DNA from 3 places in the Pseudonocardia sp. ZF1 genome. Region 1 is predicted to be linked to each of the others. Evidence: predicted binding sites of a transcription regulator. Region 1 holds the regulator's gene; each other region holds the start of a gene.
What was found. The regulator LexA, encoded in region 1, represses DNA repair genes until DNA is damaged. The targets are predictions, from matches to a motif close to CGAACACGTGTTCG.
Positions count from the first base shown of each region.

Region 1 (3,271 bases):
CCGCCACGGGTGCACGACCTCGTCCACCCCGACGGTCCGCGCGACGTCGAGGCACTGCTGGTCGGCGACGACGGCGTGCCCCTGCTGGTCGACAAGACCACCGGGGCCGCCGGGGTGTACCGGCCCGCCGCGCCGCTGCGCGATGGCGGGGACCCCGTGGAGCTGCGCCGGGTGGCACAGGTGGTGCTGCCCTGGTCCGGCACCGGCGGCGGGCCGCTCGGGGCCGCCGGGTCGCGCACGGTCACCGGCGGCGGGCTCTCGCCGGCCGGGGCCGATGGCGGGCGCGCCGTCGTGCTGCGGACCTACACCGACGCCTGGGTGTTCCCGCTGCCCGCCGGCGGACCGGCGACCGCCGACGCGCTGGTCGCGGCCCTGGGCGGGGCACCGCTGCCGGTGCCGTTGCCGGGGGAGGCGCAGGGTGAGGCGATCGCCCCGGACGGCCGGGGCGCGCTGCACTCCGGGAGCGAGGCGAGGGGCCTGACCGCGGCGGCGGTCACGGTCGTCCCGGGCGCGGTGTCCGCGGCGACCGTTCCGCAGGCACCGGTCGTGCCTCAGCCCGCCGCGGTGCCCGAGTACCGCACGTACCCGTCGTGGCTGCCTGCCGCGGGCGGGGCCGCGGCGCTCGGGGCGCTGCTGGCCGCCGGCGCCGTCGCGATGTCCCTGCACGGACGGCGCCGCCGGTCCCGCTGATCGCGGGAGCGGGCGCCGTCCGAGGAGGTCAGAGGCGGCGCAGGACCGCCACGACGCGGCCCAGGATCGACGCGTCGTCACCCGGGATCGGGTCGTAGGCGTCGTTCGCGGGCATCAGCCAGATGTGCCCGTCCTTGCGGCGGAACGTCTTCACAGTCGCCTCGCCGTCGATCATCGCGGCCACGACCTCGCCCTGCTCGGCCACCGGCTGCTGGCGCACGACGACCCAGTCGCCGTCGGTGATCGCGGCGTCGACCATCGAGTCACCCTTGACGTTGAGCAGGAACAGCGTGCCCTCGCCGACGATCTCGCGCGGCAGCGGGAACACGTCCTGCACGGCCTGCTCGGCCAGGATCGGGCCACCGGCGGCGATGTCGCCGATGAGCGGCACGAACGCCGGCGCCGGCCGCGCGGAACGCAGGTCGGCGGTGTCGGTGTCGGAGTCCGTCCCGTCGGTACCGGCGATCTGCTCCGGGCTGCGGACGTCGACCGCGCGGGTGCGGTTCGGGTCGCGCCGGAGGAAGCCCTTGCGCTCCAGGGTGCGGAGCTGGTGGTGCACCGACGAGGTGGACGTGAGGCCCACCGCGTCACCGATCTCGCGGACGCTGGGCGGGTAGCCGTACCGGTCCACCCAGTCCCGGATGACGGCCAGGACCTTCTTCTGCCGCGGGGTCAGGCCGCGGGTGTCGGCCGCGGGGTCGGGGAACTCCCGGACCTTCGCGGATCCCCGGTCCGCGGCGGTGCCGGTCACGCCGGGACCACCGTGTCCGGTGTCGTCCGCTGCCATCGCATTCGCCTCCTCGGGGTACTTACGGCGACGACCCTAGCCGCCACGGGCCCGTTCGCCAAACATGCGTTCGAAGTCGCCCGGGGCGTGTCGTGGATTCCGTCGGGCCGCGGTGGTACAACATCGCACACGCGTTCGATCGAACACTGGTTCGATCGAACGCGGTCCGCGTCGCCGTCCGGCCGCGCGGGGGCGACCGGCAGCGGGAACGGCAGCGGGGGTGGCGATCGTGGGTGCGGCGGTCATCGGGGACGTGACGGTCATCGGGCGGGTCCCGGGGTGCGCCGCGACCGACGGGGTGCGGCCCGGCCGGGTGCCGGGCGTCGTGCGCCGTGCGGTGGCCGCGTCGGGTGTCCTGCTCGCCTCGGCGGCCGCGGTCGTCGCGCTCGGGGTGCTCGCCGACGTCGCGGTCGCCACCCACGGCCCGGTCGGGCCGCCCGCGGTCGGCGCACCACGCTGAGAACGTCCCCGGCACGGGCGACGATCTGCGGGAACGCGGTTGTTGTCGGTGCCGGGTGCTACACCGCTCGTACACCCGTTCGACCGGGCTCGGGGAAGGGCCGGTCGGGAGCGGGGGAGACGAGACCGCCCGGGGGACGGGCGGTCCGACGGCAGGAGGAACCATGCGAGAGCTCGACGAGCGGATCCGCGATCACGGCGCGGTCGGCTGCCTGACCGGCGCCCCGGCGCCCGGCACCCCCACCTCGCGCGCCCGGCGCGCCGCCCGGGAGCGGGTGCGGGCCGCCGACGGTCTCGCCGGTGCGGCCGGTGCCGGCTCGTCGGCCGCCGCGCGCGCGGCCCACCGGTGGGCGGCCCACGGGGCGCGCGAGCGCGCACTGACCGAGTCGGTGGCCCGCCATCCCGCCGCCCGTTCCCGGCGCGTTCCGGTGTCCGGCGCCCCCGGGGCCGGTGTCCCGGTGTCCGGTCCCGCCGGCGGTCCGAACCCCGCGGTCCGGACGCCCCGCTGCACCACCGCGGACCCGGCCCCGAGGGCGACGGCGACGCTGACGCGGCCCGCGCCGGCCGCGGCGCCGCCCCGTCCTCGGTCGGTGGCCGTGCCGGCACCGCGCACCGTCCGTCCGCCGTCCCGGCGCTGCCTGGTCCCGGCGCGCCCGCGTCCGGCCCGCAGCCGCGCCCGCGGGCGCCTGGAGCGGTTCCTCACCGGGGTCGCGGCCCTGCTGTGCGCGACGACCGCGGTGGTGGCGCTCGGGCTGCTGGGCGACGCGGCGGCGGGCTGGAACGCCCCCGCGGCCGCCGTGCCGTCGGTCGGCGCCGTGCGCTGACGTCGGCCGGCGCTGCGCAGTGCGGCGCCGCACCCCGTGGTTCGCACGGCCGTGCGTTGCGGGGCGGTCCGAGGTGGTGACGGTGCGGAGCGACGGACGCCGCGTCGGCGTCGCATCGGGTGACGGCGTGCGCGGGGTGGCGCGCGGGTGTCGGGACATGGTCGCCGGGATGTCGCCGGAGGAGTCGGCGACGTGCCGCCGGGCGCGTCCGCAGGGCGTGTCCCCGCATCGGGTGGCCGCCGGTCGCGGTCCCTCCGGCGCGACGGACGGCGCCGCCCGCGACGTTCCTCGGCGCCACCAGCGCTGATGCCCCGCTCCATCATCGTCGGCGACGGACCGGTCGCGGAACGTGGTGTGCGAGGCTCGGTTCCCGATCGGGCGAAGCTCGGCGTGGCACCGGGCCCGGGATGGCGTACCCCTAGATGTAGGGGTTACATTGGTGTCGTTCCGCCACTGGTTGGGGGGACGGATCGCCGCGGAGAGTTTCCGGAACGTCACGGAAGAGGGGTGT
Region 1 covers NZ_JAJNBY010000001.1:4,109,649-4,112,919, reverse strand. The annotation lists gene ZF1_RS19760 (hypothetical protein) at 1-690, shown strand, start outside; gene lexA (transcriptional repressor LexA) at 719-1,477, opposite strand; gene ZF1_RS19750 (hypothetical protein) at 1,707-1,937, shown strand; gene ZF1_RS19745 (hypothetical protein) at 2,101-2,760, shown strand.

Region 2 (3,271 bases), 2.4 Mb from region 1:
GGTCCGCTGCGGCGAACGCCCCGTCCGGACAGCTCCTCGAAGGAGACCACACGGGGTGAGCCGGGTCCCGCACCGCCGACGCCGCCGTCGGCGCTCTCCCCGGAGGCCGGGTCGAGCCCGGGGCCGGGGCCGGGGCCGTCGAGGGTCAGCCTGCGGACCGGGGCGGGGGCCGCCGCCCCGTCCGTCGCGCCGTCCGCCGCCGATCCCGTGGACCAGGCAGCCGGCGGGTCGGTCGCCGTCGTGGGGGCCTCGTCGGCACCGCTCAGCGCGGCGAACGAGACCTGGTGGGGGCTCGTGTCCCAGCCGGGGACCGCCGGGGGCTCGGCGACGGACTCGTCCGGCTCACCGCCGGTCGGGTCGGCGGTCCGGATCGCGGGCGGATCCTGCTCGTCGGTGACCGACGGGGTCACGCCGAACAGTTCGTCGAGCGGGACGGTGCGGGGCCTGACCGGCTCCGCACCGTCCCGTCCGGACGTGCCTCCGGACCCGTCGCGCTCGCCGGTCACGCTCAGAAGTCGACCGGGGCCGGGAGGGGCTCGACCGGGCTGGTCTCCTCGGCGTCGACGACGGCGCCGATCCCCAGCTTCTCCTTGATGCGCTTCTCGACCTCGGCGGCGACGTCCGGGTTCTCCTTGAGGAACTTGCGGGCGTTCTCCTTGCCCTGCCCCATCTGGTCGCCCTCGTAGGTGTACCAGGCACCGGACTTGCGGATGATCCCCTGCTCGACGCCCACGTCGATCAGCGAACCCTCCTTGGAGATGCCGACGCCGTAGAGCACGTCGAACTCCGCCTGCTTGAACGGCGGGGCCACCTTGTTCTTCACGACCTTGACCCGGGTCCGGCTGCCGACCATGTCGGTGCCGTCCTTCAGGGTCTCGATGCGGCGGATGTCCATGCGGACCGACGCGTAGAACTTCAGCGCCTTACCACCGGTCGTGGTCTCCGGGGACCCGAACATCACGCCGATCTTCTCGCGCAGCTGGTTGATGAAGATCGCGGTGGTGCCGGAGTTGCTGAGCGCACCGGTGATCTTCCGCAGCGCCTGGCTCATCAGCCGGGCCTGCAGGCCGACATGGCTGTCGCCCATCTCGCCCTCGATCTCGGCGCGCGGCACGAGCGCGGCCACCGAGTCGATGACGATGATGTCGAGCGCGCCGGAGCGGATCAGCATGTCCGCGATCTCCAGCGCCTGCTCACCGGTGTCCGGCTGGGAGACCAGCAGGTCGTCGGTGTCGACGCCGAGCGCCTTGGCGTACTCCGGGTCGAGCGCGTGCTCGGCGTCGATGAACGCCGCGACGCCTCCGGCGGCCTGCGCGCTCGCGACGGCGTGCAGCGCGACGGTCGTCTTGCCGCTGGACTCCGGGCCGTAGATCTCGACGACGCGGCCGCGCGGGATGCCCCCGACGCCGAGCGCGACGTCGAGCGCGATGGAGCCCGTGGAGATGGCACTGATCGGGACGCGGGTCTGGTCGCCCAGGCGCATCACCGATCCCTTGCCGTGGTTCTTCTCGATCTGGGCGAGGGCGAGTTCGAGCGCCTTGCCGCGGTCCGGAGCGGACATCTCTTGACTCCTCGCTGGTGGTCGACGATCGGGTCCTGCTGGTGTCTTTCGGGGAGGCACACCACAACGGTATGGGGTACCCCTGACAGTTACGGGCCCGGATCGGCGCCTGTGGACAACTCGTCCGACACCGCGCCGCAGGACCGGTACCGCGAGCCCTGGCGGAACCGTAGACGAACACGCGTTCGATCCGACACCGCGACACGCCGACCGGGCACCCACGGGAGCCGAGCGGTCCCCACGACCGCCCGGGACGCCGCTACCGCCGTGCGGGTGGGACCTCGTAGGCCGCGCAGACCGCGCGCCAGACCCGGCGCAGGTCGAGACCCGCCTCGATCGCCTGCTCGACGGTCCGGCCGCCGAGGTCGGAGAAGACGTGGTCGCGGGACAGCGACGCCGCCCGCACCGGCCCGAACTCGCCCTCCATCAGTTCCCGGAAGTGGCTCAGTCGCACGCCCGCGAGGGTAGACGGGTCACCCGTTCCGTGTGGTGTCCGCCCGTTGACGGCCCCGGAGCCGGTAGCCTGGGTGATATGTCCGAACTGCTCGCGACCGTCCCGGTCGACGTCGCCGACGAGGTCCTCGCGACGACCGGCATCGGGTCGCCCCTGGCGTGGCAGGTCGTGTCGCTGCTCGCGCTGCTGTCCGCGCTGGTCGTGCTGGTGCGCTGGTGGCTCCACCAGCGCCGTCGCTGAGGGTCCAGATCAGCCGGCCGCCGGGCGTCCCGTGCGGGCCGGGCGCGCGACCACCAGCAGGAACGGCACCGTCGCCACGACCACCAGCGCGCCGAGCAGCGCGTAGGACGACACCGTCACGAGCACCCCGGCCACGATCCCGGCGGCGGCGCCGGCCAGGTTCATCGCCACGTCCACCCAGCCCTGCACCCGCGGCCGGTCGGCCACCGCCAGCGACGCCGTGAGCTGCGCCGACCCGCCCACCACCGCTGCCGACCAGCCCAGACCGAGCAGCACCAGGCCCACGGACAGCAGGCCGGTCGAGGTCGGCGCGGCGAGGGCGCAGACCACCCCCGCCAGCGGCAGCAGCACCCCGGCACCGGCCAGCACCCGGGCCGGTCCGAGCCGGTCGGCGAGCCACCCGAACAGCGGGCTGAGCGCGTACATCCCCGCGATGTGCAGGCTGATCACCAGCCCGACGACCGACAGCGCCGCGCCGCCGTGGTCCATGTGCACCGGGGTCATCGACATCAGCCCGACCATCACCGCGTGCCCGAGCACGATGCCGACCGCGCCGAGCAGCGCGGGGCGCGAGGCCCGCAGCACCGCCCACGGCCGCACCGCCGCGGCCCCGGGCGCGGTGGCCGGCGTCCCCGCGTGCTCCCGGGCCCGCAGCAGCGGGTCGGGCCGCAGACCCAGCCACCCGGTCAGGGCCGCCAGGGCGAAGGCGACCGCGCAGAGCAGGTACGGACCGGCGACACCGGGCAGCCCGGCCGACACGGCCACGGCGGCCGGCGGACCGAGCAGGTTCGGCCCGGCGACCGCACCGACCGTCGTCGCCCACACCACCAGCGCGAGCGCGCGGCCGGCCCGCGCCGGCGCGGCCAGGTCGGTGGCGGCGTAGCGCGCGGCGAGCCCGACCGCCGTCCCCGAACCGATCAGCAGCAACGACACCAGCAGCAGCGCCACCGAGCCGGTCGTCGCCGCGACGACCGCACCGACCGCACCGAGCAGTCCCACCAGGTGACCGCCGACCA
Region 2 covers NZ_JAJNBY010000001.1:1,753,041-1,756,311, reverse strand. The annotation lists gene ZF1_RS08730 (regulatory protein RecX) at 1-506, opposite strand, end outside; gene recA (recombinase RecA) at 509-1,561, opposite strand; gene ZF1_RS08720 (DUF3046 domain-containing protein) at 1,821-2,015, opposite strand; gene ZF1_RS08715 (hypothetical protein) at 2,094-2,255, shown strand; gene ZF1_RS08710 (MFS transporter) at 2,265-3,271, opposite strand, start outside.
Region 2: a site for LexA is predicted at 1,736-1,749, ahead of recA (recombinase RecA). Genes of this name have one in related genera too.

Region 3 (3,271 bases), 1.5 Mb from region 1:
TCAAGAAGCAGGGCGAGGCCATCTACGCGGTCCTCGACATCACCGCCGAGCCGGCCACCGTCACCGAGCTGGACCGCCAGCTGGGTCTGAACGAGTCCGTGCTGCGCACCAAGGTCCTGCGCAAGGACGTCACCCGCACGCCGGCGCCCGCCGCCGGCTGATTGGAGCCGTCATGGCCGGCGAGACCGTCATCACCGTCGTGGGCAACCTGACGGCGGATCCCGAGCTGCGGTTCACCCCGTCCGGCGCCGCGGTCGCCAACTTCACCGTGGCGTCCACCCCGCGCACCTTCGACCGCCAGTCCGGCGAGTGGAAGGACGGCGAGGCGCTCTTCCTGCGCTGCAACATCTGGCGCCAGGCGGCGGAGAACGTCGCCGAGTCCCTGACCCGCGGCGCGCGCGTCGTGGTCCAGGGTCGCCTGCGCCAGCGGTCGTTCGAGACCAAGGAAGGCGAGAAGCGCACCGTCGTGGAGATGGAGGTCGACGAGGTCGGCCCGTCCCTGCGCTACGCGACCGCCAAGGTCAACAAGGTCAACCGGGGCGGAGGTTCCGGTGGCTTCGGTGGCGGCGGTGGCTACGACGGCGGCGGTGGCGGTGGCGCCCGACAGGGCGGCGGTTCCGGCGGTGGAGGCAACTCCGGCGGCGGCTATGACGACCCCTGGGGTTCGGCCCCGCCCGCGGGCAGTGGCGCCGCGTCCGACGACGAGCCCCCCTTCTGATCCACGTACCTCTCCGCCCGTGACGGGCGGAGGACGATCTCCAGGAGCACCACCATGGCCAAGGCCATCGTGCGCAAGCCGAAGAAGAAGGTCTGCGCTTTCTGCAAGGACAAGGCCCAGCTGATCGACTACAAGGACACCGGTCTGCTGCGGAAGTTCATCTCCGACCGCGGCAAGATCCGTGCCCGTCGGGTCTCCGGCAACTGCCGGCAGCACCAGCGGGACGTCGCCGTCGCGGTGAAGAACTCCCGTGAGGTCGCCCTGCTGCCGTACACCTCGACCGCTCGCTGAGGAAGGGGAGACACATGAAGCTCATCCTCAACGCCGACGTCCCGAACCTGGGTGCCCCGGGTGACATCGTCGAGGTCAAGGACGGCTACGGCCGCAACTACCTGCTGCCGCGCAAGCTCGCGGTCGTCGCCACCCGTGGCGCCGAGAAGCAGGTCGAGCAGATCCGCCGGGCCCAGAAGTCCCGCGAGATCCGCGACCTGGGCCACGCCCAGCAGGTCGACTCGCAGCTGCGCAACATCAACGTGACCGTCCCGGCCAAGGCCGGCGACACCGGCCGTCTGTTCGGCTCGATCACGCCGGCCCAGGTCGTCGACGCCGTCAAGGCGGCCGGCGGCCCGCTGCTGGACAAGCGCAGCATCGACGTCCCGGGTCACCTCAAGACCCTGGGCAAGCACCAGGTGCAGGTCCGCCTGCACCCGGAGGTCACCACCGAGCTGCCGATCGCGGTCGTCGCGAGCTGAGCGGTCCGGTGGTCGTTCGACCACCGAGCGTGAACAGGGCGGTGTCCGGAGCCATGTGCTCCGGGCACCGCCCTTTCGCGTGTCCGGGCCGGCCGGACGGGCGTCGCGCACACGGTGCGCAGTCCCGGATGGACGATCGACACCGATCGGACGACCCCACACCGGATGTCTTGTCACGCAGCCGACACGCCGTGCGGTGACGATCCACTCGTCGGGCGGGCCTGTGGACGCGCCGGGCGGCGAGCGGTCCGCCGGGCGCTCCGACACGCCCGTACGCGGCGTGCGACGACACGCCAGAGCAAAGTTGTCCACAGCTGTGAGTATGCCTCTGACCTGCGCAGACGGCCCGTTCCGGTCCCCTGTCCCCAGGTTGTCCCCAGCACGGTCCCGGGACGGGCGGCATCCGTGCACAGTTCATCCCCAGTTCGATCACCAGGCCGGTTCGCCACGGGCCCGCGGCCGACCTAGTGTCGGCCGTACCGGTACGCGAGCGCCTTGCTCCCCGGACCGCGCCCGCCGCGGTCCGTCGGGCACCGCGCCGGCCGGCAGATCACCGACGACGGTCGCGGGTGGCAGCACGTACCACTCGCGCGTCGAACGTGCGTTCGGTACTGTGTCCACCGGGGGTGACGCTGCGTATGGCTCTGACGGACGATCGTCCCGGCAACAAGCCCCGTGCGGTCCGTGACGGCGAGAAGGCCTCCGGACCCGGCGAGGGCGCCACGTTCGACCGTCAGCCCCCGCAGGACCTCACGGCCGAGCAGTCGGTGCTCGGCGGCATGCTGCTGAGCAAGGACGCGATCGCCGACGTCGTGGAGGTCCTGCAGCCGGAGGACTTCTACCGGCCCGCCCACCAGACCGTCTACGAGACGATCCTGGACCTCTACAGCCGTGGCGAGCCCGCGGACGCGGTGACGGTCTCGGCGGAGCTGCAGCGGCGCGGTGAGCTCGTCCGCCTCGGCGGCGCGCCCTACCTGCACACCCTCATCGCGACCGTGCCCACCGCGGCGAACGCGGCGTACTACGCCGAGATCGTCGGCGAGAAGGCGGTCCTGCGGCGGCTGGTCGAGGCCGGTACCCGGATCGTGCAGCTCGGCTACCACGGTGCCGACGGCGGCGACGTCGACGACGCGGTGGACCGGGCCCAGGCCGCGGTCTACGAGGTCACCGAGCGCACCACCACCGAGGACTACACGGTGCTGGAGGAGCTCCTCCAGCCCACGATGGACGAGATCGACGCGATCGCCTCCCGGGGCGGCCAGTCCACGGGTGTGCCGACCGGCTTCGCCGACCTCGACCAGGTCACCAACGGTCTGCACCCGGGCCAGATGGTCGTCGTCGCGGCCCGGCCGGGTCTGGGCAAGTCGACCCTGGGTCTGGACTTCGCCCGCTCCTGCTCCATCAAGAACGGCATGACCAGCGCGTTCTTCTCGCTGGAGATGAGCAAGTCCGAGATCGTCATGCGTCTGCTGTCCGCGGAGGCCCGGATCCGGCTGGCCGACATGCGCGCCGGCCGGATGTCGGACGAGGACTGGACGCGGATGGCGCGGCGGATGTCGGAGATCTCCGAGGCGCCGCTCTACATCGACGACTCGCCGAACCTGACGCTGATGGAGATCCGGGCCAAGGCGCGCCGGATGAAGCAGCGCTACGACCTGAAGCTGATCATCCTGGACTACCTGCAGCTGATGACCTCGGGCCGCAAGGTCGAGTCCCGTCAGCAGGAGGTCTCGGAGTTCTCCCGGCAGATCAAGCTGCTGGCCAAGGAGCTCGAGGTCCCGGTGGTGGCGATGAGCCAGCT
Region 3 covers NZ_JAJNBY010000001.1:5,615,861-5,619,131, reverse strand. The annotation lists gene rpsF (30S ribosomal protein S6) at 1-161, shown strand, start outside; gene ZF1_RS27080 (single-stranded DNA-binding protein) at 173-718, shown strand; gene rpsR (30S ribosomal protein S18) at 773-1,009, shown strand; gene rplI (50S ribosomal protein L9) at 1,024-1,470, shown strand; gene dnaB (replicative DNA helicase) at 2,109-3,271, shown strand, end outside.
Region 3: a site for LexA is predicted at 2,065-2,078, ahead of dnaB (replicative DNA helicase). Genes of this name have one in related genera too.